Regions from separate parts of the Pseudomonas sp. WOUb67 genome, predicted to be linked through region 1. Evidence: predicted binding sites of a transcription regulator. Region 1 holds the regulator's gene; each other region holds the start of a gene.
The links. The regulator sigma-54, encoded in region 1, starts transcription at its own class of promoters, with help from an activator protein. The targets are predictions, from matches to a motif close to ANTGGCATNNANNTTGCTNT.
Positions count from the first base shown of each region.

Region 2: a site for sigma-54 is predicted at 3,928-3,947, ahead of nirB (nitrite reductase large subunit NirB). Genes of this name have one in related genera too.
Region 3: a site for sigma-54 is predicted at 4,212-4,231, ahead of ABOC32_RS18835 (sigma 54-interacting transcriptional regulator). Genes of this name have one in related genera too.

Region 1 covers NZ_CP170112.1:6,144,111-6,152,170, forward strand. The annotation lists gene mlaE (lipid asymmetry maintenance ABC transporter permease subunit MlaE) at 1-669, opposite strand, end outside; gene ABOC32_RS27195 (ATP-binding cassette domain-containing protein) at 669-1,478, opposite strand; gene ABOC32_RS27200 (KpsF/GutQ family sugar-phosphate isomerase) at 1,727-2,701, shown strand; gene ABOC32_RS27205 (KdsC family phosphatase) at 2,713-3,237, shown strand; gene lptC (LPS export ABC transporter periplasmic protein LptC) at 3,246-3,818, shown strand; gene lptA (lipopolysaccharide transport periplasmic protein LptA) at 3,805-4,329, shown strand; gene lptB (LPS export ABC transporter ATP-binding protein) at 4,330-5,055, shown strand; gene ABOC32_RS27225 (RNA polymerase factor sigma-54) at 5,231-6,724, shown strand; gene hpf (ribosome hibernation-promoting factor, HPF/YfiA family) at 6,804-7,112, shown strand; gene ptsN (PTS IIA-like nitrogen regulatory protein PtsN) at 7,125-7,589, shown strand; gene rapZ (RNase adapter RapZ) at 7,592-8,060, shown strand, end outside.
Region 2 covers NZ_CP170112.1:5,828,952-5,837,011, reverse strand. The annotation lists gene ABOC32_RS25755 (molybdopterin-dependent oxidoreductase) at 1-3,781, shown strand, start outside; gene nirB (nitrite reductase large subunit NirB) at 4,072-6,624, shown strand; gene nirD (nitrite reductase small subunit NirD) at 6,624-6,986, shown strand; gene pcaQ (pca operon transcription factor PcaQ) at 7,146-8,060, shown strand, end outside.
Region 3 covers NZ_CP170112.1:4,227,309-4,235,368, reverse strand. The annotation lists gene ABOC32_RS18855 (ABC transporter ATP-binding protein) at 1-827, shown strand, start outside; gene qhpE (subtilisin-like serine protease QhpE) at 817-1,494, shown strand; gene qhpG (flavin-dependent monooxygenase QhpG) at 1,487-2,779, shown strand; gene ABOC32_RS18840 (MFS transporter) at 2,833-4,074, opposite strand; gene ABOC32_RS18835 (sigma 54-interacting transcriptional regulator) at 4,325-6,064, shown strand; gene ABOC32_RS18830 (carbohydrate porin) at 6,259-7,533, shown strand; gene ABOC32_RS18825 (alcohol dehydrogenase catalytic domain-containing protein) at 7,593-8,060, opposite strand, start outside.

The DNA of each region.
Region 1 (8,060 bases):
GAATACGGCGATCCAGGTTGTGACGAAGGCGAACACCAGGCTCTTGACCAGCCCGTTGAGCACGTCGTCAGTGAAAGAAACACTGTTCTGCATGTTGGCCCAGAACGAGCCCTCGTAGACGCCCAGCCAGTCCACGGCCACCCACGAGCCACCCCAGATGCCGACCACGCTGAAGATCAGCGCCAGCAGCGGCAGCGAGATGAAGCCGGCCCACAGGCGCGGCGCGACGATGTACTTGAGCGGGTCGACGCCGATCATTTCCAGGCTCGACAGCTGCTCGGTGGACTTCATGTTGCCGATTTCGGCGGTCAGCGCAGAACCTGCACGGCCGGCAAACAGCAACGCCGTCACCACCGGGCCAAGCTCGCGCAGCAGGGTCAGGGCGACCATCTGCCCCACCGCCTGCTCCGAACCGTACTTGGTCAGGATGCTGTAGCCCTGCAGCGCCAGCACCATGCCGATGAACACACCGGACACGACAACGATTGCCAGCGACAGCACGCCTACCGAGTACAGCTGCTTGGTCAGCAACTGGAAGCCGCCGCCGATGCCGCCACGGCCGACCAGTGCATGGAACAGGAACAGGCAGGAACGCCCGAGCACGGCCAGCACGTCGATGGCCGAACGGCCCAGCAGGCGGACACGTTCGAGTAAGGATTTTCTGCGCATCAACGCGCTCCCAGCAGGTCGGCGCGGTAGTCAGGCGCAGGGAAGTGGAAGGGTACCGGGCCATCCGGGTCGCCCTTCATGAACTGGCGAATACGTGGGTTGTCGGAGCCCATCAGCTCGTCGGGCGTGCCCTGCCCCAGCACCTGGCCGTCGCCTACCACATAGATGTAGTCGGCGATGCTGGCGGTTTCCGCCAGGTCGTGGGAGACGACGATGCTGGTGATGCCCAAGGCATCGTTGAGCAGGCGGATCAGGCGCACCAGTACGCCCATGGCAATGGGGTCCTGGCCGACGAACGGTTCGTCGTACATGAGGATCTGCGGGTCCAGGGCAATTGCCCGGGCCAGGGCCACACGGCGTTTCATGCCACCGGACAGCTCGTCGGGCATGAGGTCGATGGCACCGCGCAGGCCCACGGCCTGCAGCTTCATCAGCACGATGTCGCGGATCATTTCTTCCGACAGCTGGGTGTGCACGCGCAGCGGGAACGCGACGTTCTCGAACACATCAAGGTCGGTGAACAGCGCACCACTCTGGAACAGCACACCCATCTGCTTGCGGGCATCGAACAGGTCGCTGCGCGACAGGGTCGGCAGGTTCTGCCCGGCAACCCATACCTCACCGCTGGAGGGGCGCAGCTGCGCGCCCATCAGGCGGAGCAACGTGGTCTTGCCGCAACCCGATGGCCCCATGATGCCGGTGACCTTGCCGCGCGGGATGCGAATGTCGACGTTGCTGAAAATGCTGCGCGAACCGCGTTTGAAGGTAACCCCCTTCAACTCGACCGCGTAGGCGCTATCCACACTCATCTAGACTCCTTGCTAGTGCAGCCTCGTCCTAGTGGACGCCAGCCTCCATCAGGAAGGCACAAGCGCCCCTGGCAGGCCGAATAGCGGCGAACTATAGCACCGCTGACGCCGCCGCCCCAAGGCCAGGCAAGCAGTCGTTCAGCCCAGTGACAGGCTTTGATGACATTCGCTACAGCAATCGAAGGGGTGAGGGTTTTCGTCATTGCGCGTATAATCGCTGCCTTTTCATCAGGCATTGCTTTCTCGACATGAGCCAATCCAGCGAGCTGATCCAATCCGCCCAACGCACCCTGCGCCTGGAACTCGAGGCCGTACAGGCCCTGTTGGCGCGCATCGACGACAATTTCGTCAAAGCCTGCGAACTGATTCTGGCCAGCAAAGGCCGGGTGGTCGTGGTCGGCATGGGCAAGTCCGGGCATATCGGCAACAAGATCGCCGCCACCCTGGCCAGCACCGGTACGCCGGCGTTTTTCGTGCACCCGGCCGAAGCCAGCCATGGCGACATGGGCATGATCACCCGCGATGATGTCATCCTTGCCCTGTCGAACTCCGGCAGCACCGCCGAAATCGTCACCCTGCTGCCCCTGATCAAACGCCTGGGCATCAAGCTGGTCAGCCTGACCGGCAACCCCGATTCGCCCCTGGCCCAGGCCGCCGAGGTCAACCTCGACGCCCGCGTCGAGCAAGAGGCCTGCCCACTCAACCTGGCACCCACCTCTTCCACCACCGCCTCACTGGTGTTGGGCGACTGCCTGGCCATCGCCCTGCTCGAAGCCCGCGGCTTCACCGCCGAAGACTTTGCCTTCTCGCACCCGGGTGGTGCACTGGGCCGCCGCCTGTTGCTCAAGGTCGAGAACGTGATGCACAGCGGCGACGAGCTGCCCCAGGTAGCCCGCGGCACCCTGCTCAAGGAGGCGCTGCTTGAAATGTCCCGCAAAGGTCTGGGCATGACCGTGATCGTCGAAGCCGACGGCACGCTGGCCGGGATCTTCACCGACGGCGACCTGCGCCGCAGCCTGGACCGCAACATCGACGTACACACCACCCTGATCGACGACGTGATGACCGTGCACGGCAAGACGGCCCGCGCCGAAATGCTCGCTGCCGAAGCCCTGAAGATCATGGAAGACCACAAGATCGGCGCACTGGTGGTGGTGGACCGCGAGGACCGCCCGACCGGCGCCCTGAACATGCACGACCTGCTGCGCGCCGGTGTAATGTAAGGAGCGATGGAATGAACCAGGACCTCATGCAACGCGGCAAAGCAATCAAGCTGGCAGTGTTCGATGTGGACGGCGTGCTCACCGACGGGCGCCTGTACTTCCTCGAGGACGGCAGCGAGTTCAAGGCCTTCAGCACCCTCGACGGCCAGGGCATCAAGATGCTCATGGCCTCGGGCGTGACCACTGCGATCATCAGCGGCCGCAAAACCCCTGTGGTCGAACGCCGGGCGCAAAACCTCGGTATCCCGCACCTGTACCAGGGGCGCGAGGACAAATTGGTCGTGCTTGACGGCCTGCTCGCCGAACTGGGCCTAAGCTATGATCAAGTGGCCTACCTGGGCGACGACCTGCCCGACCTGCCGGTCATTCGCCGGGTAGCATTGGGCATGGCGGTGGCCAACGCCGCTCCGTTTGTTCGCCAGCACGCCCACGGCGTGACCCAGGCACGCGGCGGCGAAGGCGCAGCCCGTGAATTCTGCGAACTGATCATGCAGGCCCAGGGCACCCTGGACGCTGCCAACGCCAACTACCTCTAAGGCTGCCCATGTTCAGCAAGAAAGCCCGCAATATTGCGCTGCTAGCAGTGATCGCCGCCCTGCTGGCGGCGGTCGGCTACTGGAATGTCAGCCCGGAAAGCTTCCTCGACAAGCCGGTAGCCCAGGTCGACGAAAGCGCCATCGACTATTATGCGATCAACGCCCACAGCGTGCAGTTTTTGCCTGATGGCAAGCTGCAGTACGAAATGACTGCCGACAAGGTCGAGCACGTCAAGGCCAGCGAAATCACTTTGGTGACGACCCCGGACCTGCACATGTACCGCGGCACCGAATACCCGTGGCACGTGCAGAGCATCCGCGCCGAGGTCAACCCGGACGGCACCGAAGTCGAGCTGATCGACAAGGTCAGGATTGCGCGAACCGATGAAAAGCAGCGTGAAACCATCATTACCAGCTCACGCATGACCGTGTTCCCGCAGAAGCAATATGCGCAGACCGAGCAAGCCGTTAGAATCGACGGCGCCGGTGGCACAACTACGGGCAAAGGAATGAAAGCGTATTTGAAAGAAAGCAGGATGGACCTGCTCTCTAACGTAAGAGGACAGTATGAGGCTCGTTAAAACCCTCCCCCTTTTGCTCAGCCTGAGCGCAGCACTGGGAAGCGCGAGCGCCTTCGCACTGCCGAATGACCGTGATCAGCCGATCCGCATCCAGGCCGACCAGGCCCACCTGGATGACAAGCAAGGCGTAGCCACCTATACCGGCGACGTGGTCATTACCCAGGGTTCGATGATGATCAAAGGCAACACCGTGACCATCACCCGCTCCGCTTCCGGCGACATCGATGTGGTGACCTCGGTGGGCAACCTGGCCTACTTCGAGCAGCAGCAAAGCGCTGCCAAACCAGACAAGATGAAAGGCTGGGGCGTGACCATCCAGTATCAGGCGCTGAAAGACCTGGTGATCCTCACCGACCGCGCCAAGGTCGAGAACGAAGGCAACACCACCGAAGGCGAGAAGATCGTCTACAACACCCAGACCCAGGTGGCGACCGCCGGTCGTGGTGGCAACGTGTCGACACCGCGTCAGCGTATCGACATGGTGATCCAGCCCAAGAAGAAGGCCGAGTAAATGGCAACCCTCAAAGCCCAGCACCTGGCCAAGAGCTACAAGGGGCGGCAGGTCGTACGTGATGTCAGCCTGTCGATCGACAGTGGGCAGATCGTCGGCCTGCTCGGCCCCAATGGCGCCGGCAAGACCACGTGCTTCTACATGATTGTCGGGCTGGTCCAGGCCGAGCAGGGGCGCGTGCTCATCGATAACCTCGATGTCAGCCACCAGCCCATGCACGGCCGCGCCCGTGCTGGCATCGGCTATCTGCCGCAGGAAGCCTCGATCTTCCGCAAGCTGTCGGTGGCCGACAACATCATGGCCATCCTCGAGACCCGCAAGGACATCGACCGCGACGGCCGGCGCAAGGAGCTGGAAAGCCTGCTGCAGGAGTTCCACATCAGCCACATCCGCGACAACCTCGGCATGAGCCTCTCTGGTGGTGAACGCCGTCGCGTCGAGATTGCCCGTGCCCTGGCGACCGCACCCAAGTTCATCCTGCTGGACGAACCATTCGCCGGTGTCGACCCGATCTCGGTCGGCGACATCAAGCAGATCATCCACCACCTCAAGGCCAAGGGCATCGGTGTGCTGATCACCGACCACAACGTGCGCGAGACCCTGGATATCTGCGAAACCGCCTATATCGTCAACGATGGCCGACTGATCGCCGAAGGCGACGCCGAAACCATCCTGGCCAACGACCTGGTCAAAGAGGTGTACCTGGGCCACGAGTTCCGCCTCTGACCCCGGCACGCGCCTGGGGCACCGGAAAATAGCCGCACAACCGCGGGTAAAGTTGTTACGGTGCTCTAGGCAAACGCTACAATTTAAGGCATAAAACTTGCTTGATCTGGCGCCCCGGCGCCCTCGTGTAGTGGATGGCGCATGCGCGCCGGCGAACAAGGTACAAGCCCCTGCCATGAAACCATCGCTCGTCCTAAAAATGGGCCAGCAACTGACGATGACACCGCAGTTGCAACAGGCCATCCGCCTGCTCCAGCTTTCCACCCTGGACCTCCAACAGGAAATCCAGGAAGCGCTGGAGTCGAACCCGATGCTCGAACGTCAGGAAGACGGCGAGGACTTCGACAACAGCGACCCGATGGCGGACAACGCCGAGAACAAGCCGACAGCCGAAGCCCAGGACAACAGCTTCCAGGAAAGCACCATCAGTGCCGACAACCTGGAAGACGGTGAATGGAGCGAGCGCATTCCCAACGAGCTTCCGGTCGATACCGCCTGGGAAGACATCTACCAGACCAGCGCCAGCAGCCTGCCGAGCAACGATGACGACGAGTGGGACTTCACCACCCGCACATCGGCCGGCGAAAGCCTGCAAAGCCACCTGCTGTGGCAACTGAACCTGGCGCCGATGTCCGACACCGACCGCCTGATCGCCGTTACCCTCATCGACAGCATCAACGGCCAGGGCTACCTGGAAGACACCCTCGAAGAAATCTGCGCCGGTTTCGACCCGGAGCTGGATATCGAGCTGGACGAAGTCGAAGCGGTGCTGCACCGCATCCAGCAGTTCGAACCGGCGGGTGTCGGCGCCCGTAATCTGGGCGAATGCCTGCTGCTGCAACTGCGCCAGCTACCTGCGAACACCCCGTGGATGACCGAAGCCAAGCGCCTGGTCACCGATTTCATCGACCTGCTCGGCAGCCGCGACTACAGCCAGCTGATGCGGCGCATGAAAATCAAGGAAGACGAGCTTCGCCAGGTCATCGAACTGGTACAAAGCCTCAACCCGCGCCCTGGTTCACAGATCGAGTCCAGCGAGCCCGAGTACGTGGTGCCCGACGTCATCGTGCGCAAAGACACCGACCGCTGGCTGGTGGAGCTGAACCAGGAAGCCATACCGCGCCTGCGGGTGAACCCGCAATACGCCGGTTTCGTGCGCCGCGCCGACACCAGCGCCGACAACACCTTCATGCGCAACCAGTTGCAGGAAGCGCGCTGGTTCATCAAGAGCCTGCAAAGCCGCAACGAAACCCTGATGAAGGTTGCCACGCAGATCGTCGAGCACCAGCGCGGCTTCCTCGACCACGGCGACGAAGCGATGAAGCCGCTGGTGCTGCATGACATTGCCGAAGCGGTGGGCATGCACGAGTCGACCATTTCGCGGGTTACCACGCAAAAGTACATGCACACCCCGCGTGGCATCTACGAATTGAAATACTTTTTCTCCAGCCACGTCAGCACCTCCGAAGGCGGAGAATGCTCGTCCACGGCGATTCGCGCGATCATCAAGAAACTGGTTGCGGCGGAAAATCAGAAAAAGCCATTGAGTGACAGCAAGATCGCTGGTTTACTGGAGGCACAAGGCATCCAGGTAGCCCGTCGCACCGTCGCCAAGTACCGCGAGTCCCTCGGCATCGCACCGTCGAGCGAGCGCAAGCGACTGATGTAGCCCCTGAGATGAGCCACAGCGTTTGTGGGGCAGGTGCGAGACCTGCCTCTTTATGCACGGGCAACAAAGGAGAAGCTGTATGCAAGTCAATATCAGTGGACAGCATGTAGAAGTCACCCCTCCGCTGCGCGATTATGTGGAGCAGAAGCTCAAACGTGTAGCCAGTCACTTCGACAAGATCACCAACGTGCAGGTCATCATGAAAGTCGAGAAGCTGCAGCAGAAGGTCGAAGCGACCCTGCAGATTCCTGGCGGCGAAGTGGTTGCCAATGCCGAAGACCAAGACATGTATGCAGCAATCGACGCCTTGGCCGACAAGCTCGACCGCCAACTGAAAAAACACAAGGAAAAACAGCAAAGCCTGCTGCAAGGTGCAGCTGCCCGCTGATCCCCCTCATCCATGATCCGACTTGAAACCATCCTGACCCCCGGCCGTTCACTCGTGAACGTGCCGGGCGGCAGTAAGAAGCGCGCCCTGGAAAAGGTCGCCACCGTCATCGCCGACCAAGTGCCAGAACTGGAGATGCAAGACGTCTTCGAAAAACTGGTCGCCCGGGAAAAACTCGGCTCGACCGGTTTCGGCAATGGCATCGCCATCCCGCACTGCCGGCTTGAAGGCTGTTCCGCACCCGTCAGTGCGTTGCTGCACCTGGAAGCCCCAATCGATTACGACGCCATCGATGGCGCGCCCGTGGACCTGCTGTTTGTCCTGCTGGTGCCTGAAGCCGCTACCGATGCCCATCTGGAACTGCTGCGCCAGATTGCCAGCATGCTCGATCGCAAGGAGGTTCGTGATCGCTTGCGTGCCGCCAGCAGTAACGAGGCCCTGTTCCAGGTTGTCCTGGACGTACAGAACGAGCACTGAACATGCGCCTGATCATTGTCAGCGGCCGCTCCGGCTCCGGCAAGAGCACCGCCCTCGATGTCCTGGAAGACAACGGTTTCTACTGCATTGACAACCTGCCCGCCGGGCTGCTGCCGCAGCTGGCGGAAGAAGCGCTGATCAACACCGAACTGCTGCAACCGAAAGTGGCCGTGTCGATCGACGCGCGCAACCTGCCCAGCCACCTGACGCGCTTCCCCGAATTGCTCGAAGAAGCCCGCGCGCGGAACATCCAGTGCGATGTGCTGTTCCTGGATGCCGACGAAGACATGCTGCTCAAGCGCTTCTCGGAAACCCGCCGACGCCACCCACTGACCAATGCCAACCGCTCGCTGGCCGAAGCGATCCGCGTCGAGAACGAGCTTCTGGGCCCGATCGCCGACCTGGCCGACCTGAAGATCGACACCACCAACCTGAACCTGTATCAGCTGCGTGATTCGATCAAGCTGCGCC
Region 2 (8,060 bases), 320 kb from region 1:
CATCGCCGAGGCCGGCAAACGCCTGCGCGGCATCATCGACCAGCACGGCCCCGACGCCGTGGCGCTGTACGTGTCGGGGCAGATGTCGCTGGAGGCTCAGTACCTGGCCAACAAGCTGGCCAAAGGCTTTATCCGCACTCGCCATATTGAGTCCAACTCGCGCCTGTGCATGGCCAGCGCCGGCAGCGGCTACAAGCTGTCGCTCGGCGCTGACGGCCCGCCTGGCAGCTACCAGGACTTCGAGCACGCCGACGTGTTCCTGGTGATCGGCGCCAACATGGCCGACTGCCACCCGATCCTGTTCCTGCGCCTGCTTGACCGGGTCAAGGCCGGCGCCAGGCTGATCGTCGTCGACCCACGGCGCAGCGCCACCGCCGACAAGGCCGACCTGTTCCTGCAGGTGCGCCCCGGCAGTGACATGGCCCTGCTCAATGGCCTGTTGCATCTGCTACACCGCAATGGCCACACCAACCCCGACTTCATCGCCCGCCACACCGAAGGCTGGGACGCACTGCCAGCCTTCCTCGATGACTACACCCCCGAGCGCGTGGCCGCCATCACCGGGCTGGCCGAGGCCGACATCATCAAGGCCGCCGAATGGATCGGCAGCGCCAAGAACTGGATGAGCTGCTGGACCATGGGCCTGAACCAGAGCATCCACGGTACCTGGCACAGCAACGCCATCTGCAACCTGCACCTGGCCACGGGCGCCATCTGCCGCCCCGGTAGCGGGCCGTTCTCGCTGACCGGCCAGCCCAATGCCATGGGCGGCCGTGAGATGGGCTACATGGGCCCAGGCCTGCCAGGCCAACGTTCGGCGCTGGTGCAAGGCGACCGTGCGTTTGTCGAGCAGCAGTGGCAACTGCCACCCGGCAGCCTGCGCAGCGAAGGCGGCGAGGGTACGGTGGCGCTGTTCGAGCAGATGAAAGCGGGTGAAGTGAAAGCCTGCTGGATCATCTGCAGCAACCCGGTAGCCAGCGTCGCCAACCGCCAGCAGGTGATCGATGGCCTGCGCCAGGCCGAGTTGGTGATTACCCAGGATGCCTTCCTCGACACTGAAACCAACCGCTACGCCGACATCCTGCTGCCGGCCGCGCTGTGGGCCGAAGGTGAGGGCGTGATGATCAACAGCGAACGTAACCTCACCTTGATGCCGCGCGCGGTCGAGCCGCCAGGGCAGAGCCTGCCTGACTGGCAGATCATCGCCCGGGTGGCCTGCGCCATGGGCTACGGCGAAGCCTTCGACTACCCCGATGCCGAAGCGGTGTATGAAGAAATCCGCCGCTTCCATAACCCCGCAACCGGCTACGACCTGCGCGGCATCGGTTACCCCGAGTTGCGCCAGCAGCCGCACCAGTGGCCTTGTGCGCCAGGCCGTGACAGCAACCGCAGCCCTTTGCGCTACCTGAATGACGGCAGCAGCCAGACGCTGCTGCACGATGCCCAGGGGGACTGCCCGGCGCTGGCTTTCCCCACCGCCAGCGGCAAGGCCCGCTTCTTCGCCCGGCCCTGGCTGCCGGCGCCCGAGTTGCCGGATGACGACTACCCCATGGTGCTGAACACCGGCCGCGTGCAGCACCAGTGGCACACCCTGACCAAGACCGGCAAGGTGCCGGCGCTGAACAAGCTGGAGCCTGGCCCCTTCGTCGAGGTCCACCCGGACGACGCCGCACGCCTGGGCATCGCCGAAAAAGACCAGGTGGCCATCCGCTCACGGCGCGGTCAAGCCGTGCTGCCAGCGCGCATCAGCGACCGGGTCATGCCAGGCAACTGCTTTGCGCCGTTCCACTGGAACGACCTGGCCGGCGAGCAGCTGGCAATCAATGCCGTTACCTGCGATGCGGTCGACCCGCTGTCGCTGCAGCCCGCTTTCAAACACTGCGCCGTGGCCCTGCAACGGGTCGCGGGCGAGCGTATCGACGCCCTTGACCTGAACACCGCCATTCCGGAGCCAGCCCGCATGCCCACTGCCACCCTGTCCCGTCTGCTTGGCCTGGACACGCTGCCAGCCCCGGTGCTGGCAGAAGAAGAGCGCCATTACCTGCAAGGCTTCGTGCTGGGCCTGGACCAGGCCCGCGCCGAGGGCGTGCCCAGCCTGCCGGCCAGTGCGCCACTGGCGGCCAACCGCCGGCTGTTTATCGACGGCTTGCTGGCCGGGCTGTTCGCCCAGCCTGCGGCACTGCCCGTTGCGGCGTTGGCAGCGCCACGGCATCAGGTGCTGTGGGCCTCGCAGACCGGCAACGGCGAGCAGCTGGCCGAGCGCTGTGCCGAACGCCTGCGCGGTGCCGGCCTGGAGGTGCAGCTCAGTTGCATGGAGGCGGTCAGCCCGAGCCAACTGCAGGGCGCTGCCAGCGTGGTATTGATCGCCAGCACCTTCGGCGATGGCGACGCGCCCGACAGCGCGGCGGCGTTCTGGCAGGCCTTGCAGGGCGAGGAGGGTGCCTGCTGCGCCGAGCTCCCCTATGCCGTGCTGGCCCTGGGTGACTCCAGTTACGACCAGTTCTGCGGCTTTGGCCGCAAGCTCGACCAGCGCCTGGCCGAGCTGGGTGGCCGGCGCCTGTTGCAACGGGTGGACTGCGAGCCAGACTTTGACGAAGCGTTCGCAGGCTGGCTCGACGCGTTGCTGCCCTCGCTGGGCAGTGCCGCTGCGCCACCTCTGGCGAGTGAACCTGCTCCCATGGCGGCCTACAGCAAACAACAACCCTGGGCCGCCACCTTGCTGGAAAACCACCTGCTCAACGGCCCCGGTGCCAGTAAGGAAACCCGGCAACTGGTGTTCGACCTGAGCGGTAGCGGCTTCAGCTATGCCGCCGGTGATGCCTTGGGCGTGTGGCCGCGCAATTGCCCGGCGCTGGTCGATGAGCTGCTGACGCTGGCGCAGCTCGATGGCCAGGCCATGGTCGAGTTGAAGGGCCAGCCTGCCATGCCATTGGCCGAAGCCCTGCACGCGCACCTGGAGATCGCCAAGGTCACCCCGCAGCAACTGCAAGCATTCGCTGGCAGCGCCCCGGACTTGCAACGTCTGCTGCAGCCTGAGTGCAAGGTTGAACTGCAGGACTGGCTGTGGGGCCGGCAACTGGTCGATGTGCTGCGCGCCTTTCCGCAGCAGCTACCACTGGCCAGCTGGCTTGACCTGCTCAAGCCCTTGCAGCCGCGTCTGTACTCGATCAGTTCCAGCCCGTTGGCGCATCCGGGCCAGGTCCACCTGACCGTTTCCACCGTGCGTTATGGCGAGCGCAAGGGCGTGTGCTCGGCCTTCCTCGCCGACCGCGCGCAGGCGCTGAAGGTGGCAATCTTCCCGCAGGTGTCGAAGCACTTCCGGCTGCCCGAGGACGACAGCGTGCCGGTGATCATGGTCGGCCCGGGTACCGGCATTGCGCCGTTCCGGGCGTTTCTCGAAGAGCGGGAGGCGCGGGGGGCAAAGGGGGGTAACTGGCTGTTCTTTGGCGAGCAGTACGCGGCGACCGATTTCTATTACCGGGAACAGTTGCAGGCCTGGGAAACAGCAGGGCATTTGCGGCTGGACACGGCGTTTTCGCGGGACCAGGCGCAGAAGATCTATGTGCAGCAGCGCATGCTGGAGCAGGGTGCGCAGCTGTGGCAGTGGCTGGAGGCGGGGGCGTATTTCTATGTGTGTGGGGATGCGCAACGCATGGCCAAGGATGTGGATGCGGCGTTGCGCGCGGTCGTGGCTGAACATGGCGGGATGGATGCGGCGCAGGCGGCTGCCTATGTGGAAGGTTTGAGCAAGGCCAAGCGCTATCGGCGGGATGTGTACTGAGTGCACCGGGATGGGCTGATGTGCACCCCGGTTGTGCATTTTGATCACCTGTGGGGCCTCTTCGCAGCACAAGGCTGCTCCTACAGGAGCACGCGATACCTGTAGGAGCAGCCTTGTGCTGCGAAGAGGCCGGTACAGGTAAAGCAATTGGCACAGTCCCTGCTTTATCTCCGCTACAACAAGCCCCACTGATCAACGGCGATCAACCCGGGGGCACACCGTGATGAATACAGGCAAAGGCGCCTGGAGCTTCGGCTCCAGGCGCTTTTTTTTTGATCGAGGATCGGCTTATGAAGGCAACAGCGAGCAGCGGGCAACGAGAGCGACTGGTCATCGTCGGCAACGGCATGGTCGGCCACCATTGCGTCGAACAACTGGTCAGCCGCGGCGCCCTGCAGCGCTTCGAAGTGCGGGTGTTCGGCGAAGAGCGCCAGCGCGCCTACGACCGCGTGCACCTGTCCGAATACTTCGGCGGCAGCTGTGCCGAGACGCTGGCCCTGTGCGAGCACGATTTCTACAACGCCAGCGGCGTGCACCTGCACCTGGGTGAGGCCGTGCTGGAAATCGACCGTGAGCGCTGCGAAGTAGTCACCGCCGAGGGGCGCTACGGCTACGACCAACTGGTCCTGGCCACCGGCTCCTACCCCTTCGTGCCGCCGATGGAAGGCTCCAGCGGCAATGCCCGCCTGGTCTACCGCACCCTCGATGACCTCGATGGCATTCGCGCTGCCGCCGCCGGTGCCCGCCGTGGCGTGGTGGTCGGGGGTGGCCTGCTCGGCCTGGAGGCTGCCAACGCCCTCAAGTCGCTGGGCCTGGAAGCCCACGTGGTGGAATTCGCCCCACGGCTGATGCCGGTTCAGCTCGACGGCGAGGGCGGTGCCGCGCTCAAGGCGCAGATCGAAGCGCTTGGTGTGGGCGTGCACCTGTCGCGCGCCACCCAGTCGATCAGTGCCGGTGAAGCCTACCGCTACCGCATGAACTTCGACGGTGGCGAGCACCTGGAAACCGACCTGATCGTGTTCTCCGCCGGTATCCGCCCGCAGGATGCCCTGGGCCGTGGCTGTGGCCTGGACATCGCCGCCCGCGGTGGCGTGGTGATCGACAACCACTGCCGCAGTAGCGACCCGCGCATCTTTGCCATCGGCGAGTGCGCTTCGTGGAACGGTAGCGTGTTCGGCCTGGTCGCTCCGGGCTACAACATGGCGCGCAACCTGGCAGCGTTGCTGATGGGGGAAGCGGCGGTCGCGTTCACCGGCGCCGACATGTCGACCAAGCTCAAGCTGCTGGGTGTGGATGTCGGCTCGATTGGCGATGCCCACGGCGCCACCCCTGGTTCACGCAGCTATCGCTTCATCGACGAAGCCAACAGCGCCTACCGCCGGCTGGTGGTGGACGCCAGCGGCAAGCACGTGCTCGGCGCGGTGCTGGTCGGCGACAACAGCTATTACGACACCCTGCTGCAATACGCCCAGAACGGCATCGCCCTGCCAGCCGACCCCGCAGCGCTGATCCTCCCGCAAGGCGGTGGTGCACCGGCCCTGGGCGCCGATGCGTTGCCCGACAGCGCGACCATCTGCTCGTGCCACAACGTCAGCAAAGCTGCGGTGTGCGCCGCCATCGACAGCGGTTGCAGCGACCTTGCTGCGGTCAAGGGCTGCACCAAGGCCGCCAGCGGCTGCGGCGGTTGCGCGGCCTTGCTCAAGCAGGTGTTCGAGCACGAACTGACGGCCCGCGGCGTGGCGGTGGACAAGAGCCTGTGCGAGCACTTCGCCTACACCCGCCAGGAACTCTACGGGCTGGTGCGGGTGGAGGGCATCCGTACCTACAGCGAGCTGCTCGAGCGCCACGGCAAGGGCCACGTTGGCTGTGACATCTGCAAACCGGCGGTGGGCAACATCCTCGCCTCGTGCTGGAACCAGCCGATCATGGACCCGGCGCTGGTGCCGCTGCAGGACACCAACGACACCTTCATGGCCAACATGCAGAAAAACGGCACCTACTCGGTGGTGCCGCGTATCCCCGGTGGTGAAATCACTCCCGACAAGCTCATCGTCATCGGCCAGGTAGCCAAGAAGTACGACCTGTACACCAAGATCACCGGCGGCCAGCGCATCGACCTGTTCGGTGCCCAGCTGCACGAGCTGCCGCTGATCTGGGGCGAGCTGATCGAGGCCGGCTTCGAAACCGGCCACGCCTACGGCAAGTCGACCCGCACGGTGAAGTCGTGCGTGGGCAGCACCTGGTGCCGTTACGGCGTGCAGGACAGCGTCGGCATGGCCCTGCGCCTGGAAGACCGCTACAAGGGCCTGCGCAGCCCGCATAAACTCAAGTTCGCGGTATCGGGCTGCACCCGCGAATGCGCCGAGGCGCAGAGCAAGGACATCGGCGTGATCGCCACCGACAAGGGCTGGAACCTCTACGTGTGCGGCAACGGCGGCATGCGCCCGCGGCATGCCGAGCTGTTCGCCACCGACCTGGACGACGAAACCCTGGTACGCCTGATCGACCGCGTGCTGATGTTCTACATCCGCACGGCCGACAAGCTGCAGCGCACCTCGGTGTGGCGAGAAAACCTGGAAGGCGGGCTGGACTACCTGAAGCAGGTGATCCTCGACGACAGCCTGGGCCTGGCCAGCGAGCTGGAAGCGCAGATGCAGCACGTGGTCGACCAGTATGAATGCGAATGGGCCAATGCCCTCAACGATCCCGAGAAGCTCAAGCGCTTCCGCACCTTCGTCAATGACCGGCGTGCCGACCCGGACGTGCACTTCGTGCGCGAACGCGAACAACGCCGGCCTGCTGCGCCGTTGCACCTGATCCCAACTGTCGAGGAGGCTGTCTGATGAACCTGTCCAATGCTGCTGTGAAAACCCAAGAGAACTGGCAGGCGGTGTGCCAGGCGCAAGACCTGGTGGCCGACTCTGGGGTGGTAGTGTGGCTCGACGGGGCCCAGGTGGCGCTGTTCTACCTGCCGGGGCAGGCTCAGCCACTGTACGCGGTGGACAACCGCGACCCGCGTTCCGGTGCCAACATCATCGGCCGCGGGCTGGTGGGCAGTGTGCAGGGCGAACTGGTGGTGGCGGCGCCGTTGTACAAGCAGCATTTCAGTTTGCAGAGCGGGGCGTGCCTGGAAGATGCCGGGCAGCGCCTGCGGGTGTGGCCGGTGCGCTTGAATGGTGGGGCTGTGGAACTGGCTGTTGCCTGATACTCATATATCGCCTGCACCGGCCTATTCGCGGGTAAACCCGCTCCCACAGGTACTGCGCAGACCTGTAAGGCTGTGGAGATCTCTGTGGGAGCGGGTTTACCCGCGAAGAGGCCGGCACAGGTTATCTGCATGCCCCAATGCGGTAAGCTTGAGGCCATGAACCTCGATACCCGCATCAAATACCGCCACCTGCTGTGCTTCCTGGAGATTGCCCGGCAGGGCAGTCTGGCCAGGGCTGCCGACGCGCTCGCGATCAGCCAGCCGGCCATTTCCAAGACCCTCAAGGAACTCGAAGGCCTGCTGGAAGCGCGCCTGTTCGCGCGCAGCCGTCAGGGTGTCGAGCTGACCCCGGCCGGGGCGCGCTTCATGCGCTACGCCGGGCCCAGCGTACAAGCCCTGCGCGATGGCGTCAGCAGTTTGCGCGGCGAAGCACGGGCGCCGTCGCAGGTGCGTATTGGCGTGCTGTCGACGGTCGAGGGCCTGCTCATGCCCGAGGTGCTGTGCCGTATGCACCAGCGCCATGAAGCGCTGGTCATCAGTGTGGCCACCGGGGTCAGCGCGCAGTTGCTCGGCCAGTTGCGCCTGGGTGAGCTGGAACTGGTGGTCGGGCGCATGACCGACAGCCCACAGATCCAGGGCCTTTCGTTCGAGCACCTGTACAGCGAGTCGATGAGCCTGGTGGTACGCCCCGGCCACCCGCTGCTGGCCGCCACGCCGGTGGATCGCGCCCTGGTCGGGCGTTACCCGTTGGTGTTGCCGCCGGCGGGCACCACCATCCGCCAGCATGCCGACAGCCTGTTTGTGCAATGCGGCATCCAGATGCCGGCACAGCGCCTGGAAACCCTGTCGCTGGCCCTGAGCCGGCGCTACCTGCTTGGCAGCGATGCGCTGTGGGTGGCGCCGCGCGATGCGGTGCTGCTCGACCTGCGCCGTGGCGAGCTGGTCGAGCTCGACCTGGGCGTGCGCGAGCCGGGCGGCTCGGTGGGTATCTGCCGCAATGCCGCCTTGCCGCAAAGCCTGCCGGGGCAGTGGGTGTGCGAGGTGCTGCGCGAGGTGGCAGGGGAGTACCGC
Region 3 (8,060 bases), 1.9 Mb from region 1:
TAGGCCCGGTGCAGAGCCTGCTGGGCCTGTATGTGGCGGTGCAGCGCATGGCGGTGAGCCTGGGGCGGGTGATGGAACTGAAGCGGGAGGCCGTGGCCGTACGCCCGGCTGACAACCCGCAGCCGATTCCCGACGGGCCGGGCGAACTGCGTCTTGAGGCGCTGAGCTTTGCCCACGAAGGGCGGCAAGGGGCGGTGCTGAGCAACGTGCAGGTGTGCGTGCCGGGCGGGCTGAAGGTGGCCATCAGCGGTGCTTCGGGGGTGGGCAAGTCGACCCTGATCGACCTGCTGCAACGTTTTTATGACCCGGACGCCGGGCGCATCCTGCTGGATGGCGCCGACCTGCGCGACCTGGACCTGGCTGCGCTGCGCCGTCGTATAGCTGTTGTCAGCCAGGACATCGTGTTGTTCCGTGGCACGCTGGCGCAAAACCTGGCCTACGGCGTGCCGGAAGCCAGCCGTGCAGAGCTGGAGCGCGTAGTGCGCCTGGCACGGCTGGACAGCCTGGTCGAAAGCCTGCCGCTGGGCTTGGACGGCCTGCTGGGTGAGCGGGGCCAGCAGTTGTCCGGCGGCCAGAAGCAACGCATTGCCATCGCCCGTGCGGTGCTGCAAGCCCCGGCGATTCTGGTGCTGGACGAGGCCACCTCGGCAGTGGACGAAGCCACCGAGCGCGAAGTGATCGCGGCCATCGACCAACTGTTCGCCGGCCGCACGCGCATCCTGATCAGCCACCGTGCTTCGACCCTGGCCGATGCCGACCTGCACTTGCAGTTGCATGACGGCCAGTTGCAGGTGCTGCCGCAGGAGGTGATCAAGCATGGGCACTGACGTACGCATTGGCATCATCGACAGTGGCTGTGCGCCGCAGCAGGCCCGCGGTTTGCTGGGCGCCCGGCGTTTCTGGCTGGAGGACGGCCAGCTGCGTGAAGGAGAAATGCTGCCCGACCAGCTAGGGCATGGCAGTGCGGTACTTGCCAGCTTGCAACGTGAGGCCGGGCCGATGCCGGTGCTGGTCGCCCAGGTATTCAGTGCCCAGGCCAGTACCAGTGCCTTGCAAGTGGCTGCGGCGCTGCTGTGGCTGGTGGAGGCGGGGGCTACGCTGGTCAACCTTAGCCTCGGCTTGCAGCAAGACCGACCTGTGCTGCACCAGGCCTGTAGCGAAGCGCTGGCTGCCGGTGTGCTGCTATGTGCATCCAGCCCGGCACAGGGTGGACCGGTGTACCCGGCCAGCTATCCCGGGGTGCTCCGGATTACCGGCGATGCGCGTTGCGCGCCCGGCCAATGGTCGTGGCTTGGCACCCGGCAGGCGGACTTTGGCGGTTATGTAGGTGCGGGCGGCAGAGCGGGCGCGAGCTTGGGCTGTGCGGCCTTGAGCGGGAGAATTGCGGCGTTGCTGCGTGACGAGCCGGGTATGGACCGCCAGCAGATCCATGACTGGTTGCGCGATCACGCGACGTTCATCGGCCCTGAGCGGCGAGGTGCCAGCCATGGCTGATGCGCGCATTGTAGTGCTGGGTGCCGGCCCTGCGGGTGCTGCCACGGCCATTGGCCTACGGCGGCTGGGCTACACCGTGACGGTGGTGTCGCAGTGGCGCCGTTTCGCGGCAGTTGAAGGGGTTTCGCAGCGGGTGCTGGAGGGCTTGCGGCATGCGGGCCTTGGCGGGGCCTTGAGCCAGGCGGCCATGCCGGCTACCCGGCAGGTGCACTGGAATGGCCAGCACCTGCACATGAACCAGGAATTTCTGCTGGATCGACAACGGTTTGACCGGGCGCTGCGCGACGACCTTCAGCGTGCAGGCGTGAGTGTGGTCGAGGGGCGTGTGCGTGAGGTCGTGCACGAGGGCAGTCATCATGTTCGTCTGGACGATGGGCAGGTACTGATTGCTGATTTCCTCGTCGAGGCCCGAGGCCGCCAAGCACCGCTGGCTGCGGACCGCCTGCGCGGGCCGGAAACCGTCAGCCTGCTCAATGCCTGGCAGGGTAGCCCCGCAGCGCCTGCCTCGGCAGTGGAGAGCCTGGAGGATGGTTGGGCGTGGATGGCGCGGCTGGAGGATGGCCGCTGTTACTGGCAAGTCACGCTGGACGCCGCGGGGTTGCCGGGCAAGTCCGAGCTGGCCGCCTACTGCGCTGAGCGCCGAGGCCAGAGTTCTCTTGTAGCCGAACTGTTCGGTGCGCGAGCGCTGGAGCCAGCGCAAGTGCATGCACGCAGCAGCACGGCAATTTTGGCGGGCGATTGCGTCGGGGAGGATTGGCTGCGGGTAGGTGATGCCGCCATGGCGGTTGACCCCTTGTCGGGGAACGGCATTTTCCAGTCACTGTCTTCCGCGCTGCAGGCGCCTGTGGTGATCAACACCTTGCTGCGCAAACCCGAACGCGCAGGGTTGGCGCGCCAGTTTCATCAGCAGCGGATCAAGCAGCTGTTCCTGCGCTTTGCCCGCATCGGCCGGGATTTCTATGCCCAGGAGCAACGCCGGGCGCTGCAACCGTTCTGGGCCCGGCGCCAGGGTTGGCCGGATGCGCAGCCGCTGCACCTGAGCGCCGACTGGCGCGCGGTGCGTGTGGCGCGGCAGCCCGTGCTACGTGACGGGCTGGTGGATGAAGCCGAGGTCGTGGTGACGGCAGACCAGCCGCTGGGGGTTTGGCATTTGCAAGGTGTGGAGCTGGCGCCGATCGTTCGCGGGCTACAGGCTGGCCAGGCGCTCAGTGCTGTGCTTGCAGGGCAGCAGGTCGAGCATCAGAAAATGCTCCGACGTTGGCTCACTGAGCAGGGCTATACCTGAGAATCCGGGGCTGCATGGCGGCCCCAGGATCCGGGATCAGAGCCTCTGAGCCGCTATTCGCTTACCGCCGTCAGGTTATTGCGCCCAACCGTGCGCAGCGGGGCGGTTTCTATCAGGCCCAACCCCAACACCCCAACCACGATTGCGCACCCCGCCTGCAGCAGCAACGGGGCGCCGAGGCCATGAAGGTCCGCTAGCCAGCCACCCAGCACGGGGCTTAACACGCCGCCGACCACTTCACCCATGCCCATCACCAGCCCGACGCAGGCGGCGATGCGATGAACAGGTACGGTTTCCGATGGGATGGTAGCCATGAAGATCGGCGCCACACCACTGGCCGACCAGGTAATGAACAACACCGCGCAAAGCATCCAGAACGGCCCTTCAAAGTACAGCGCAGCCAGCGGCGTGAGCGCCCCGATCAGGGAGAACACCACCACCACAGTGCGCCGGCCCAAGCGGTCGGAAAGCGCAGGCACGATGAAACTGCAGAGGGTCGCGCTGGCCCCCAGCACGCTCATCAGGATGCCCATGTCGGTAGAGCTGAACTGCCGCGCGTTCATGTAGTACACCGGCATGAACGCCCAGCCCAGCACCATCCAGGCCACGTAGAAGCACGCGATGAGCATGCTCAACCAGACGTTGCGATAACGCAGCAGTTCGACAAGCGAGCCCGCTTCTGCGGGCTGCGAAGCGGGCTGTGCAACGACTACATCCTTGGGCTCGCGCACGTACTTCCAGATCATGCAAGCGGCGATCAACCCGGGGATGCCCGCAACGATAAACGCAAGGCGCCAGTGGTAGTGGCTGGCAATTGCCACCAGCAGCAGGGGCGCGATGCAAGAGCCCAGCAGGTTGCTGCCAAAGTTCTGCATGATGCCCATGTTGTGGCCGCGGCGGCTTGCCGTGGAGTTCATCGCCATCAGGGTTTGCGAGATGGGCAGTATCGGGCCTTCGGCCACCCCCATCAGCAGGCGGGCAGCCAGCAGCATGAAGAAGGTGCTGGCCAGCCCGGAGAAGAACGAGCACACCGAAAACACGATCACGGCCACCAGCAGGTACGGCTTGCGGCGCCCGCTGCGGTCGGAGCGGGCACCCAGCAGGTACCCGGACAGTGCCCAGGTCAATGACAAGGCCGATACCAGCAGGCCGATCTGGGTGTTGCTCAAAGACAGGTCGGCGGCCACGAAGGGGGCCAGGAAACTCATGGCATTACGGTCGAAGAACACAAAACCGAAACTGAGGCTGAGCACGAACAGCAAGCGGTTTTCGTAGGAAGAGAACCAGCGGCGCATGGTGTATCTCCTGCATGATTATTGTTATTGGATTACGCGACGTTCAAAGGCGTCCGCCAGCAGGTAATAGCAAACGCCAGGCCAATCGCGGCGGGCGGCACCAAGCCCTTGAATGCCGGGCTGTGAGCGGAGGCTGCAGTGGCGCAAGCCTTGATCTTTGTTGATCAAGCTGGCAAAAGTTGATGATCAAAAACGGCCTCGCCATCGCGTAGCACCACACCTGCGCAGAACAAGAACAACAGGAGAAGGTATGAGTCGTTCATCCACCGTGGCACCCCGCGAAACCGTGTCGCGGGCCCCTCAGGCCTATGAAACCAGCAGCCCGACCCCGGCCGACCTGCGTCGCTACCTGCGGTTTTCGGATGAGGATGCGCGTATCTGGCTGGATGACCAGAGCATGGTCATGCTGCACGCCAGCGCGCTGGGTGCGTTGCGCCGCGAGTTGATCGAAAGCGTGGGGCGCGAAGGCGCGCGGCGTATCCTGATGCGCATCGGCTATTCAGCGGGTAGCCAGGATGCCGCGCTGGTACGCAAGCGCTGGCCGGCCTCGGACGAGCGCAGCTCGTTCATCGCCGGCGGCCGGCTGCATGCGTTGCAGGGTGTGGTGCGGGTGGAAACGGTCGACCTTGACCTGGACATTGAGCGCGGCCACTTCCACGGCGAATACCTGTGGCACGATTCGCGCGAAGCCCATGAGCACATTGCCCATTACGGGGTTGGCGACGAGGCCGCATGCTGGATGACCCTGGGCTATGCAGCGGGTTATGCCAGCGCCTTTATCGGCAAGCTGGTGGTGTACCGCGAGGTCGAATGCGTGGCCGCCGGCGGGCGCTGCTGCCGGATTGTCGGCGATACGGCAGATCGCTTGCCCGATCATGAACACGGCGCCGAGCAGCGCTACTGGGACCCTTCGCACTTCATTCAGATGAACTCGATCTGGTCGCCATCCGAGGGCGAGGCGGTACAGCCTGCCTGCACGGCCAGCAGCTTGCCGCTGCAGGACGACATGGTCGGTATTTCTGCTGCGTTCAGCGTTGCCCGTCATCAAATTGCGCAAGTGGCACCCACCCGTGCCACGGTGCTGTTCAGCGGTGAATCGGGGGTGGGCAAAGAGGTGTTTGCCAAGGCGCTGCATCGGCTCAGCCCGCGCGCCCAACAGCCGTTGGTGGCCGTCAACTGTGCGGCTTTGCCGGAAAGCCTGCTGGAGGCCGAGCTGTTTGGTGCCGAAAAAGGCGCCTACACCGGCGCAACGCAGGCGCGTGCCGGTCGCTTCGAGCGGGCCTCTGGCGGCACGCTGTTCCTGGATGAAATCCAGGCGTTGAGCATGAGCGCGCAAACCAAGCTGCTGCGCGCCTTGCAAGAGGGGGAAATCGAGCGGGTGGGGGGCAACCGGCCGATCAAGGTCGACCTGCGGGTGATTGCTGCGACCAACGCCAACCTGCGCGAGGCAATTGCCCGTGGCACCTTCCGCGAAGACCTGTTCTTCAGGCTGAACGTGTTCCCCATCCACCTGCCACCGTTGCGCGAGCGACGGGATGACATCCCGCTGCTGATGGAGCACTTTTTCAAGCACTTCACCCAACTGCACGGCAAGCAGGTTACCGGGTTCAGTGCCCGGGCCGTGGAAGCGCTGCTCAACTACAGCTACCCCGGCAACGTGCGAGAGCTGCAAAACCTGGTGGAGCGCGGTGTAATTGCGGCGCCCGGGCAAGCGGCCATCCGCACCCAGCACCTGTTCCCCTCCGGTGAGCAGGCGCCCCGCACCGGGCTGGGTGTGGGCGGTGACGGCAGCCTGTGCAAAGCGGCCAGCGAGCCTGACCCGCAGGGCTCGCCCATGGCCGAGCTCAAGCACGCTATCCACAACCAGCAGCTGGAACAATACCGGCTGGTGCTGCAGGCCTGTAATGGCAACTTGTCCGCCGCCGCCCGGCAACTGGGCATCAGCCGCCCGCAACTGGCCTACCGCCTGAAGGCACACGGGCAGGGCTGAGTTGATCATCGAGCTTGATCAAAGCGGATCAATTTGATCAAGCCCGGTCACGTGTCCCGTTTAGAAAACCCCATGGCACAGGGCGTTTCGCCGCGTTCAGGGGGCTGGCACAGCCCTTGCGATGCACCTGGCGCGACTTCCTGAAGCGGTAGTTTCAGGCCGCACTTCATAACAACAAAAACAGAGAGTGCATCATGAATGCTCAACCGAGCGGCACCTGGGTGCCTGGCGTTCGCGTTACCGCCTTGTCCATTGCATTGACCGCCTTCGCGTGTGCTGCCCACGCACAGGAGGCGCTCAAGCTGGACCTGCAAGTGTGGAACCTGTCGGTGAAAAACCTCGATACCGGCCCCGACCCTTACCACTATGCCAACAGCGGCAACGTGTTTGCCGGTGTCGAGGGCGACCTTGACGCACTGGCCAACATCGCCGGGGCATCGTTCAGTTTGCAGTACGTGTTCTTCCCGTTCATGCGGGGCGAGGGGCAGCCCGCCCAGGACAGTTGGCAGGGCAAGGCCGGGAGTTTCTTTGCCGGGGCACCGATGCACAACGACATCGATACCGGCTACCTGGCCCGCTTCACCTGGAACCAGCGCCTGTTGCAGGACCGCCTGGAGCTGGCAGTAGGCCGCAGCAATGCCCGTCAGCACTTCTACATGGCCAACTGTGAAAACGTGATCACCTGCAACGACCCGGTCATCGATAACTCCACCGGTATCCTGCCGTACCCCTATGGCAGTTGGGGTGGCTACGGCCGGTACCGTTTTGATTCAGGTTACTACCTGCACAGCGGGGTGTTCGAGTCCAACCCCCAGCACTACTTCAAACGTACCAAGGGCTTTGACTGGGACCCGGGTGACGCCAGCGGCGTGACCTGGCTGGCCGGGGTAGGGGCGAAAGCGGATTTTACCCAGGACCCGTATGCGTACCATTACGAACTGAACGGTTTTCATAACACCGGCGAACAGATCGATCCCATGGACGGCCACTTGCGCAGGGGGAGCGATGGGCTGCTGTTCAAGTTCCGCCAGACATTGGCCAGAGAAGGCGAGGCCGCTGTGCCCGAGCGGGGCTGGCAGGTGTTTGGCGCCTGGTCCTGGAGCGCCGATGACATGCAGCCGTTTTCCCATTTTGCCGAAGTTGGCGTGACCCGGCTTGGCCCGTTCGGTCGGCCGCAGGATACGTTGAACCTCAAGGCCAGCTACCTGCGCCTGGGGGCGCGCCAGGCAGCCTGGCAACAGCACGCGCGCCTGCTGGCTACTGGCAACGATGAGCGTACGCGCCGCGGTGTATCGCGCATCGAGCTCAACACCCACTGGCAAGTCACCCGCAACCTTGCCCTGGAGCCCAGCGTGCAGTACATCTTCAACCCGGACAACTTCTACAACCCCGGCGCGCCAGTGAGTGGCGACGGTGCGGTGATAGCCCTGGAGGTCATGTACAACCTCGGTTCGGCACTCGGTTTGTAGGGCCTGAACGCAAACCTCCCGCCGAAGCGGGAGGTTTTTACCGGTGGCAATTGAAGTGATCAGGCCTGCTGGGGCGCTACCATGACCTTGCATTGATGCTGGTGTTGGCGCAGCGCTTCGAATGCCTGCGGCATCTCGGCCAGCGACACGGTTTCGCTGACCATCGTCAGCGGGGTGGCATCCGGGCCGTCAAGCACGTCTACAGCGGCGCAGAACTCGTCCATGTTGAAAAACGCCGACATGATCAGGTTCACCTCCTTGGACACAGCCTGGAACGGCATGAACCTGTCCGCGACCGTGCACAGCCCAAGCACCACCACCGTACCCCGTGGGCGCACATGGTCGATGGCCTGGGCAATCAGGCCTGGGCGGCCGACGCACTCGAACACGATATCGGCTGCGCCGCCCAGGCTTTGCGCAACACGCGCAGGCAGTGCGCCGTCGTCCACCAGAAAGTGTGTCGCCCCAAGGTGCAAGGCGCGCTCGCGCTGCCAGTCGCCCAGGTCGGTGATGGCGACCGCGGCTGC